DNA from 3 places in the Streptomyces sp. NPDC002784 genome. Region 2 is predicted to be linked to each of the others. Evidence: riboswitches for the same ligand, from Rfam matches in the RefSeq annotation. Region 2 holds a riboswitch; each other region holds the start of a gene.
The links. Region 2 has a riboswitch for cyclic di-AMP ahead of ACWD1Z_RS03760 (transglycosylase SLT domain-containing protein). Riboswitches for the same ligand answer to the same signal wherever they lie in the genome.
Positions count from the first base shown of each region.

Region 1: another riboswitch for cyclic di-AMP. It lies ahead of ACWD1Z_RS09260 (C40 family peptidase); the one in region 2 lies ahead of ACWD1Z_RS03760 (transglycosylase SLT domain-containing protein).
Region 3: another riboswitch for cyclic di-AMP. It lies ahead of ACWD1Z_RS27795 (M23 family metallopeptidase); the one in region 2 lies ahead of ACWD1Z_RS03760 (transglycosylase SLT domain-containing protein).

Region 1 covers NZ_JBSFVD010000003.1:437,304-440,563, reverse strand. The annotation lists gene ACWD1Z_RS09265 (ATP-binding protein) at 22-480, shown strand; gene ACWD1Z_RS09260 (C40 family peptidase) at 607-1,080, opposite strand; cyclic di-AMP (ydaO/yuaA leader) riboswitch at 1,084-1,209, opposite strand; gene ACWD1Z_RS09255 (hypothetical protein) at 1,626-1,856, opposite strand; gene ACWD1Z_RS09250 (urease subunit gamma) at 2,015-2,317, shown strand; gene ACWD1Z_RS09245 (urease subunit beta) at 2,328-2,639, shown strand; gene ACWD1Z_RS09240 (urease subunit alpha) at 2,632-3,260, shown strand, end outside.
Region 2 covers NZ_JBSFVD010000001.1:811,725-814,984, forward strand. The annotation lists gene ACWD1Z_RS03755 (CocE/NonD family hydrolase) at 1-1,220, shown strand, start outside; cyclic di-AMP (ydaO/yuaA leader) riboswitch at 1,490-1,673, shown strand; gene ACWD1Z_RS03760 (transglycosylase SLT domain-containing protein) at 1,677-2,159, shown strand; gene ACWD1Z_RS03765 (HAD family hydrolase) at 2,169-2,975, opposite strand.
Region 3 covers NZ_JBSFVD010000019.1:115,726-118,985, forward strand. The annotation lists gene ACWD1Z_RS27785 (M16 family metallopeptidase) at 1-153, shown strand, start outside; gene ACWD1Z_RS27790 (M16 family metallopeptidase) at 150-1,538, shown strand; cyclic di-AMP (ydaO/yuaA leader) riboswitch at 1,753-1,912, shown strand; gene ACWD1Z_RS27795 (M23 family metallopeptidase) at 1,925-2,689, shown strand; gene ACWD1Z_RS27800 (GntR family transcriptional regulator) at 2,878-3,260, shown strand, end outside.

The DNA of each region.
Region 1 (3,260 bases), on a different contig from region 2:
TGGGAAAGGGACGACGCCGCCATGGCAGACCATCTGGAAGCATCCGTCACTCTGCCGAGCGATCCCGCCTCGGTCTCCGCGGCCCGCGGCTATGTGGTCAGCACGCTCGAGGAATGGGGACTGCCCGCAGGGACGGACGTGGCCGACACCATCCGGCTCATCGTCTCCGAACTCGCCACCAATGCCGTACAGCACACCCTCGGCCAGTCACCCACCTTCACGGTGGACCTTGAACTGAGCCACGACGAACACCTGCGCATCGGGGTCACCGACAGCCACCCGCGGTTCCCCAAACGACTGCCGGCCGCTGTCCAGCAGGACAACGGCCGCGGTCTGGTCATCATCCGCTGGCTGACCGCCGAGTGCGGCGGCCGACTCAGAGTCAGGCCGACCCGTGAGGGCGGCAAGACGGTCTCCATCGAACTTCCCTGGACCGTACCGGCCCGGCCGGTCACCACCGCCGGTCAGCAGGAGCCCTAGCGGGCGCCCCCGCGGGCGGTACGGCGCTGACCCGCCCCGGGAGCGGTCCGGCTCCGCGCAGCGGTCACTCGGGCACCCGTCAGGGCGGCGGCGTGTCAGGGGCGCCGCCGCCCTTCGGGCGGCCGGTCAGCTCACCCGGCCGTACCAGACGCTCTTGGTCCAGATCTTCTGCAGCCTCACCACATCCCCGGTCTTCGGGGCGTGCCAGAGCTTCCCCTTCCCGGCGTAGATGCCGACGTGGTAGACGTTCGACCCCGAGTGGAAGAACACGAGGTCGCCGGCCTTGCGGCTCTTGGCGGAGATGTGGCGCGTCTTGTTGTACTGCTGGGCCGCCGTACGAGGCAGCTTCTTGCCCGCCTTCTTGAACGAGTACAGCGTCAGCCCGGAGCAGTCGAAGCGGTACGGGCCCGTGGCGCCGTACTTGTACGGGGAGCCCTTCTTGGAGGCCGCGACCTGGAGTGCCTTCGTCGCCGGCGTGGCCGCAGCCGCTTCGGCGGAGAGGCCCGGGGCCACGATCGAACCGCCCACGGCGGCGATGGTCAGAGCCGAGGCCGTACCGGCTCGGGCCATGAGCGACGGGACACGATTGAGCGCAGTCATGCGCAACCCTTCGTCAGCCGCCTGTGAAGGATGACCTGTCGGATTCGGGCTGGCGAAGTTGCCCGGCCGCGATGCGGCTTCACCCCAAGGGCTGCTCGGCACGGACATCCGTGCCGGCGACCCGTCGTGCTCGGGTCCTCCACTCCTGCCGATCCACTCCTGTCGACCGGTCATCCGGGCGGCGGCAGGACTCGGCGTCCGCCCGGATCGCCCCGCCGTGGTGGCGGGGGCTTGTCGTCAGTCAGGGATCTTGGCTCACGGATGTCCGAAAATCCCAATGGAACCGGGGATTTGTGGCGTTACTCACCACTCACCCGTTCGGGTGGACACTGCTCCGTTCGAACCAGCGTCGAGGCTACGGAGGATGCCCGGACCAGCACCGGAACGTCTCTTTCGGGTGAGGGCCTAGCCTCGTTGCGCAACCCTGACGGGCCCACGGCAGGAGACACGGCTACGCCGAAAGGGGGTACCTCCTTTGGTCCGTTTCGACTCCGGTCCGGACGCCTCGGCGCCATCGCCGAATGGCCGGACCGGGCTCACCTGCGTCAACTCTCCGAGCGGGGCGGCAGCGTGAACCGAGCCGTGCGGCGCTCGCCGTCCAGCACCCGCGGTGCGCGCGCCAGCGTGGGGGCGTGCGCCTCGCTCTCGCCGCTCTCGCCCCGCTGATGCGTCGCCCTGGCGGCCAACGCCTGGACGGGGCCCGAACGCGCGTCAGTTCCCCGGCCCGGGCCGCCAGATCGCTCGCCGCCCTCCACCGGCTTCCGCCCGGCCGGCAGCTCCGGAGGCGGCGCTCTCGGACCCCCGACGGGTCACAGCTCGGTTAACGTGCCCGAAACCCGGTCCAACTAGCCTCCCTCCACGCCACCAGGCACTTTGCCCGTGGCTGCGGCAACCGGGCCCCGCACGGTCCGGAGCGAGGACTGTGAGGTGGGCTGTGCAACTGACCCCGCACGAGCAAGAGAGACTGCTGATCCATGTGGCGGCCGACGTGGCCGAGAAGCGCCGGGCCCGCGGGCTCAGGCTCAACCACCCCGAGGCGGTCGCCCTCATCACCTCGCACATCCTCGAAGGCGCGCGGGACGGCCGTACGGTCGCCGAGCTGATGGCCTCCGGACGCAAGCTGCTCACCCGGGACGACGTCATGGACGGCATCGCGGAGATGATCCACGACGTCCAGGTCGAGGCGACCTTCCCGGACGGCACCAAGCTCGTCACCGTCCACGAACCGATCGTCTGAGGGGGCTTCGATGATTCCCGGAGAGATCCTGTTCGCGGACGAGCCCGTCGTGTTCAACGAGGGCCGCGAGGTCACCCGGCTGACCGTGCTCAACGCCGCCGACCGGCCCGTCCAGGTCGGCTCCCACTACCACTTCGCCGAGGCCAACCCCGGCCTGGACTTCGACCGCGCCGCCGCCCGCGGCAAGCGCCTCAACGTCGCCGCCGGCACCGCCGTGCGCTTCGAGCCCGGCATCCCCGTCGACGTCGAACTCGTCCCGCTGGCCGGCGCCCGCGTCGTGCCCGGGCTGCGCGGGGAGACCGGAGGTGCCCTCGATGCCTGAGATCTCCCGGGCCGCGTACGCCGACCTGTTCGGCCCGACGACCGGCGACCGGATCCGGCTCGCCGACACCGATCTGCTGGTAGAGATCGAGGAGGACCGCTCCGGCGGCCCCGGACTCTCCGGTGACGAGGCGGTGTTCGGAGGCGGCAAGGTCATCCGTGAGTCCATGGGCCAGTCACGTGCCACGCGCGCGGAAGGCACCCCGGACACGGTGATCACCGGCGCGGTCGTGATCGACCACTGGGGGATCGTCAAGGCGGACGTCGGCATCCGCGACGGGCGGATCACCGGCCTCGGCAAGGCGGGCAACCCCGACACCATGGACGGGGTCCACCCCGACCTCGTCATCGGCCCCGAGACCGAGATCATCGCGGGCAACGGCCGGATCCTCACGGCCGGCGCCATCGACGCGCACGTCCACTTCATCTGCCCGCAGATCGCCGACGAGGCACTGGCGGCGGGGATCACCACGCTGATCGGCGGCGGCACCGGACCGGCCGAGGGCTCCAAGGCGACCACCGTGACGCCGGGGCCCTGGCATCTGGCGCGGATGCTGGAGGCGATGGAGCAGTACCCCCTCAACGTCGGCTTCCTCGGCAAGGGCAACACCGTCTCGCACGA
Region 2 (3,260 bases):
ACCGCGTCCGCGGCCTGATCGGCCCCTGGTCCGCCCAGTACCCCGACCGCGGCCTGCCGGGACCGGCGATCGGCTTCCTCCAGGAGACCCTGCGCTGGTGGGACCACTGGCTGAAGGGCGCCCCCACGGACGTACTGGCGGAGCCCCTCCTGCGGGCCTACGTCACCGGCCCGCACCCGCCCGCCCCGGCCTGCGGCACCCTGCCCGGCCACTGGGTCGGCGAGCCCGCCTGGCCCTCCCCGCACATCACGAACGTGACGTACGCCCTCCAGGGCGCCCCCGTCCTCGTACGGTCGCCGATGCACACCGGGGTGGACGCCGGCCGCTTCCGCCCGGTCGGGAACGAGGCCGACCTGCCGCCGGACCAGCGGGAGGAGGACGCGCGCTCGGCCTGCTTCGAGTTCACGGTGGGCAAGGACACCTGGGTGCTGGGGCGGCCGGGGGTGCGGCTGCGGCTGACGTCGGAGGTGTCGCGCGGGCAGGTCGTCGCCCGGCTGTGCGATGTCGCCCCCGACGGCACCTCCACCCTGGTCACGCGGGGCGTGCTGAACCTCTCCGCGCGCCTCGGCCGGGACCGGGCGGTGCCGTGGGAGCCGGGTGCCACCCGGGACGTGGAGCTCCGGCTGAACGGCATCGGGTACGCCTTCCCGGCCGGGCACCGCATCCGGCTCGCGGTGTCGTCGGCGTACTGGCCGTGGGTGTGGCCGCAGGCGGAGTCGGGGGCGGGCTTCACGCTGGATCCGGCGGGGAGCTTCCTGGAGGTGCCGGTGCGCGCGCGGGCCGAGGCTTCCGGGGGCGGCGTCGGTTTCGAGGAACCCGAGCAGGCCGAGCCGCTGGGGGCGAATGAGCCGGTCACGCTGGACGAGCCGCGCCCGGAGCGGCTGGTCGTCCGGGACGTGGCCAAGGGTGAGTGGCGCCTGGAGGTCGATCCGCGGGACGGCGGCACGCGCGTGTACCCCGACGGCCTGGAGTGCACCGAGGACGCGCTGGAGACGTACACGATCCGGGAGGCGGACCCGCTGTCCGCCCGCACCCGCTCGGACCGGTCGATCCGGCTGCACCGGCCTGACCTGGCGTGGGACACGACCGTGCGGACCCGCTCGGAGCTCACCTGTGACGCGGAGGACTTCGTCGCCTCGAACGAGGTGATGTGCACGGCGGGCGGCGAAGTGGTCTTCCACCGGACGCGGGAGAAGCGGATCCCGCGAACGGCGGGCTGATTAAGCCTCCTTGAGGCGATTGCCCGATTTAGTGTGACTTGCGATCACGCGTGATGTGACTCACGCCCGCGAGTCCACCGGCACCCCACGGACTTCCCCCGACGCCCCTTCCCCGGCCGCCAGTTGAGCCTTGACACTCGCAAAGATGCACCCGCCACACACCCTGTGGACGAAGATCAAAACCCTGGATATGTGAATCCGCTACTTGTTTCGGACATGTGCTCTCGCATACGTTCCCGGCCTGTCGGGCGGACGCCTAATCCTGCCGCCGTCCGGCTCCACCGAGATTCTTCGTACGGCAGGAGCGGGGGAACCAGGTAAGTCGCCGACCCGGAACGTCTTCGGACGCGCCGGTGCGGCTCGGGGTGCAGTCGCGCGCCCTTCGCGGTGCGCGGCCGGGCAGCTCCCGCCCGAACCCGACAGCTCACCTCGCAGGCGCCGGAGAGGAACTTCGTCATGCCTGCTGCCGCTCAGCACCGTCCTGCCCGCACCAGCCGGGTCGCCCGCAAGCTCGCCGTCCTCGGCACCGGAGCCGCCGTACTCGCGCTGCCGCTCCTCGGCGCGACCACCGCCTCCGCGGCCACCCCGACCGTCACCACCGCCGCCTCGCTGGGGTACGCCAACAACCTGGACGGCTGGATCCACGCGTCCCTCCAGGTCATGGCCCAGAAGGGGATCCCCGGCAGCTACAACGGCATCTACCGCAACATCATCCGGGAGTCCTCGGGCAACCAGTACGCGATCAACAACTGGGACTCCAACGCCGCCGCCGGCACCCCCTCCAAGGGCCTGCTCCAGGTGATCGACCCGACCTTCCAGGCGTACCACGTGTCCGGCACCTCGTGGGACCCCTACGACCCGGTCGCCAACATCACCGCCGCCTGCAACTACGCGGCGCAGCGGTACGGCTCGATCGACAACGTCTTCGGGGCGTACTGACCGGGCCCGTCACCGGAAGAGTCGTTCGAGGACGACGGCGATGCCGTCGTCCTCGTTCGACAGGGTGATCTCGTCGGCGACCGCCCTGAGTTCGGGGTGGGCGTTGGCCATCGCCACGCCGTGGGCGGCCCAGTCGAACATCGGGATGTCGTTCGGCATGTCACCGAAGGCGATCGTCCCCTCCGGGCCGAGACCCAGGTGATCCGCGGCCAGGGCGAGCCCGGTCGCCTTGGTGATGCCGCATGGCTGAAGTTCGACGGTCCCGGGCCCCGACATGGTGACCGTCGCCAGCGAACCCACCACCGCACGCGCCGTCGCCGCCAACTGGTCGTCGGACAGCTCGGGATGGCGCAGCAGCACCTTGCTGATCGGCGCGCCCCACAGATCGTCGCGCCGGCCGACGCGCACCGCGGGCAGGGTGGGATGCGGCATCAGGTACCCGGGCTCGATCAGGGTGAGCCCGTCGACGCCGTCCTGGTCGACCGCCGCGTACACCTGCCCCACCTCGGCCTCGATCTTGCCGAGCGCGGTCTCGGCCAGCTCCTGGTCCAGGGTGACGGACCAGAGCAGACGGCCCGCGCCGGCGTCGTACACCTGCGCGCCCTGCCCGCACACCGCGAGCCCCTCGCTGCCCAGGTCGTCCAGGAGCGGCCGCACCCTGGGCGCCGGCCGGCCGGTCACCACCAGGTGCCGGGCGCCCGCCTCCGCCACCCGCGCGAGTGCGGCCAGCGACCGGTCGGAGAGCGTGTCGTCGCCTCGCAGGAGGGTCCCGTCCAGGTCGGTGGCGATGAGTGAATATGCGATGGGTGCGGCCATGATCAGAGAATACGGACAGGACGCCCCCACGACTCAGCGCGAACCGGACGACCCCGGCGCCCTCCTGCGCCCCACGCGCCCCCTCCAACTCCCTTGCCCTCACCCGTTGCTGGCGGCCTGAGGGCACTGCCGTGCCGCACGGGCGCGGAGGGCGGGACGGGCCGGAGCGAGGTCCGTGCGACAGGGCCGCCAGCAGGCCGGGCGCACCTCGGGAACCGATCGTCCCGCTCCTTGTGCACTGCCCAAGACGGGTGCCCCACCCGTAACGTGTGCGGCGACGACACG
Region 3 (3,260 bases), on a different contig from region 2:
GAGGTCGCCAAGGCCCGCCTGCGCCCCGACAACCGCGCGGTGCTCGTCTACGAGCCGACGGTCCCCCCGGAGACCGTCGAGGAGCCCACCGAAGACCTGGAGTCCGCGGCCACCGTGGAAGCAAGCGCCCACAACGAGGAGACGGCCAAGTGACCGAGCTCGCCACCATGGAGTTCCACCCCCGGCCCGAGGCGGGCGAGCCGAAGGTCTGGGCCTTCCCGGCGCCCACGCGCGGGTCGCTCGACAACGGCCTGACGGTCCTGCGCTGCCACCGCCCCGGCCAGCAGGTCGTCGCCGTCGAGATCCTGCTGGACGCGCCCCTGGAGGCCGAACCGGCCGGCCTGGACGGCGTCGCCACGATCATGGCGCGGGCCTTCTCCGAGGGCACCGACAAGCACAGCGCCGAGGAGTTCGCCGCCGAGCTGGAGCGCTGCGGTGCCACCCTCGACGCGCACGCCGACCACCCCGGCGTCCGGCTCTCCCTCGAAGTGCCGGTCTCCCGCCTGCCCAAGGCGCTCGGGCTGCTCTCCGACGCCCTCCGGGCGCCCGCGTTCGCCGACAGCGAGGTCGAACGGCTGGTCCGCAACCGGCTGGACGAGATCCCGCACGAGCTGGCCAACCCCTCCCGGCGCGCCGCCAAGGAGCTGTCCCGGCAGCTCTTCCCGGCGACCTCGCGCATGTCCCGCCCGCGCCAGGGCACCGAGGAGACCGTCGCGGCCATCGACTCCGCGGCCGTACGCGCCTTCTACGAACGCCATGTGCGCCCCGCCACGGCCACCGCCGTGGTCGTCGGCGACCTGACCGGCACCGACCTCGACGCGCTTCTCACCGACACCCTCGGCTCCTGGACCGGCTCCGCCGCCGAACCCCGGCCGGTGCCCCCGGTCACCGCCGACGACACCGGCCGGGTCGTCATCGTGGACCGCCCCGGCGCCGTCCAGACGCAGCTGCTGATCGGCCGCGTCGGCCCCGACCGGCACGACCGCGTGTGGCCCGCGCAGGTCCTCGGCACCTACTGCCTCGGCGGCACCCTCACCTCCCGCCTGGACCGCGTCCTGCGCGAGGAGAAGGGCTACACCTACGGCGTGCGCTCCTTCGGGCAGGTGCTGCGCTCCACCCCCGACGGCACCGGCGCCGCGATGCTCGCCATCAGCGGCTCCGTCGACACCCCCAACACCGGTCCCGCGCTCGAGGACCTGTGGACGGTGCTGCGCACCCTCGCCGAGGGCGGGCTCACCGACGCCGAGCGGGACGTCGCCGTACAGAACCTCGTCGGGGTGGCGCCGTTGAAGTACGAGACGGCCGCCGCCGTGGCGAGCACCCTGGCCGACCAGGTGGAGCAGCACCTGCCGGACGACTACCAGGCCACGCTCTACCGCCGGCTCGCCGAGACCGGCACCGTGGAGGCCACCGCGGCCGTCGTCAGCGCCTTCCCGGTGGACCGGCTGGTGACCGTGCTCGTCGGTGACGCGGCGCAGATCAAGGCGGCCGTCGAGCCCCTCGGCATCGGTGAAGTCACCGTCGTGACGGCCGAGTAGACACACCCTCGGATGTGAACGCGCTGTCACGCGCGTGTGGGGCCCTGGTGACGGAAGCGTCACCAGGGCCCTTCTATGTCCGATTTGAGGGAGAGGTTGCCTGTCTGCCCTGTGGCGTGCGCTACAAAAACCGCGATTCGTTTGGGGATTGAAAGTTGCCGCGTTTAGCGTCATCCGGGCTGTTCGTCAGGCAGTGCGCCGCACCCGCGGCACCGGACAGTCATCGCCGAGTCCCCGTACGGTGCGAGCCAGGGGAGCCGGGGACCCAAGTCCCTGGGGTGAATCGGACGCCCGCGCGTGAGCGAGGGGGTCCGTAGGAGACCTTCCTGCTCCGAACCCGTCAGCTAACCCGGTAGGCGAGAGGGAAGGAAAGGACCAGCCACTACATGGCGTTCACGCGCGCCACCGGGAAGCACCGACGTCCCAGCCGGATGCAGCGCACCACCGCCCGCGCGGCGGGTGTCGCGGCCCTCACCACCACCGGCGTCATCGGCACCCTCGCGAGCCCGGCGCTCGCCGCGGAGGCTTCGCCCGAGCAGACCGGTCTCACCCCCGTCATCACCATCGGCGACTCGGTCGCCCAGCAGATCGACGCCCAGGCCGCCGCCCAGCAGCAGGCAGCCGACGAGGCGGCGGCGAAGCAGGCGGCCGAGGAGGCCGCCCGCCAGAGGGCCGCCGAGGCGGCCGAGAAGGCCCGCGAGGCCAAGGAGCGCGCCGCCCGCGAGGCCGAGCGCAAGCGCCTGAACACCTTCGTCTCCCCGATCTCCGGCTCCTACGTCTCGACGAGCTACAAGGCCGGCGGCGCCGTCTGGTCCTCCGGCACCCACACCGGCATCGACTTCCACGCCGCCACCGGCACCCCCGTCCGCTCGGTCGGCACGGGCACCGTCGTGGAGGCCGGCTGGGGCGGGGCGTACGGCAACCAGGTCGTCATCAAGATGCACGACGGCACGTACACCCAGTACGGGCACCTGTCGTCCGTCGGCGTCTCGGTCGGCCAGAGCGTCACCCCGGGCCAGCAGATAGGCGTCTCCGGCGCGACCGGCAACGTCACCGGGGCGCACCTGCACTTCGAGGCCCGCATGAGCGCGGAGTACGGCTCGGACATCGACCCGGTCGCCTACCTCCGCTCGCACGGCGTGAACATCTGACGGCACCCGCCCCGCGCTGCCCGGACCCCGGCTCACCGAGCCGGGGTTTTGGCGTTTGCGACCCCCCGCTGTCCAAAAAATATGCATGGATTCCGTCCCCCCTTCGGAAATTCCGGCTCATTGGAATAGAGTCACTGAACACACGTCAGGCGTCGACGTTTCACGGGGATTAAAGCGGAGGTCGGGTCATGCGTATTCCGGCGCACTCGGTATGCACGGCGATCCGGGACGACATCGTCGCCGGTGTCTACGAGCGCGGCAGCCGACTCACCGAGGAACTGCTCGCGCGCCGCTACGGCGTCTCGCGCGTCCCCGTCCGGGAGGCCCTGCGCACGCTGGAGGCGGAGGGCTTCGTGGTGACCCGGCGGCACGCGGGCGCGTGCGTCGCGGAACCGACCGAGCAGGAGGCCGCCGACCTGCTGGAGATGCGCTCGCTGCTGGAGCCGCTCGGCGCCGCCCGGGCCGCCCAGCGGCGCACCGAGGCGCATCTGAAGGTGCTGCGCGGCCTGGTGCGGCTCGGTCAGGAGCGGGCCAGGCGGGGCAACAGCGAGGATCTGCGCTCCCTGGGCGG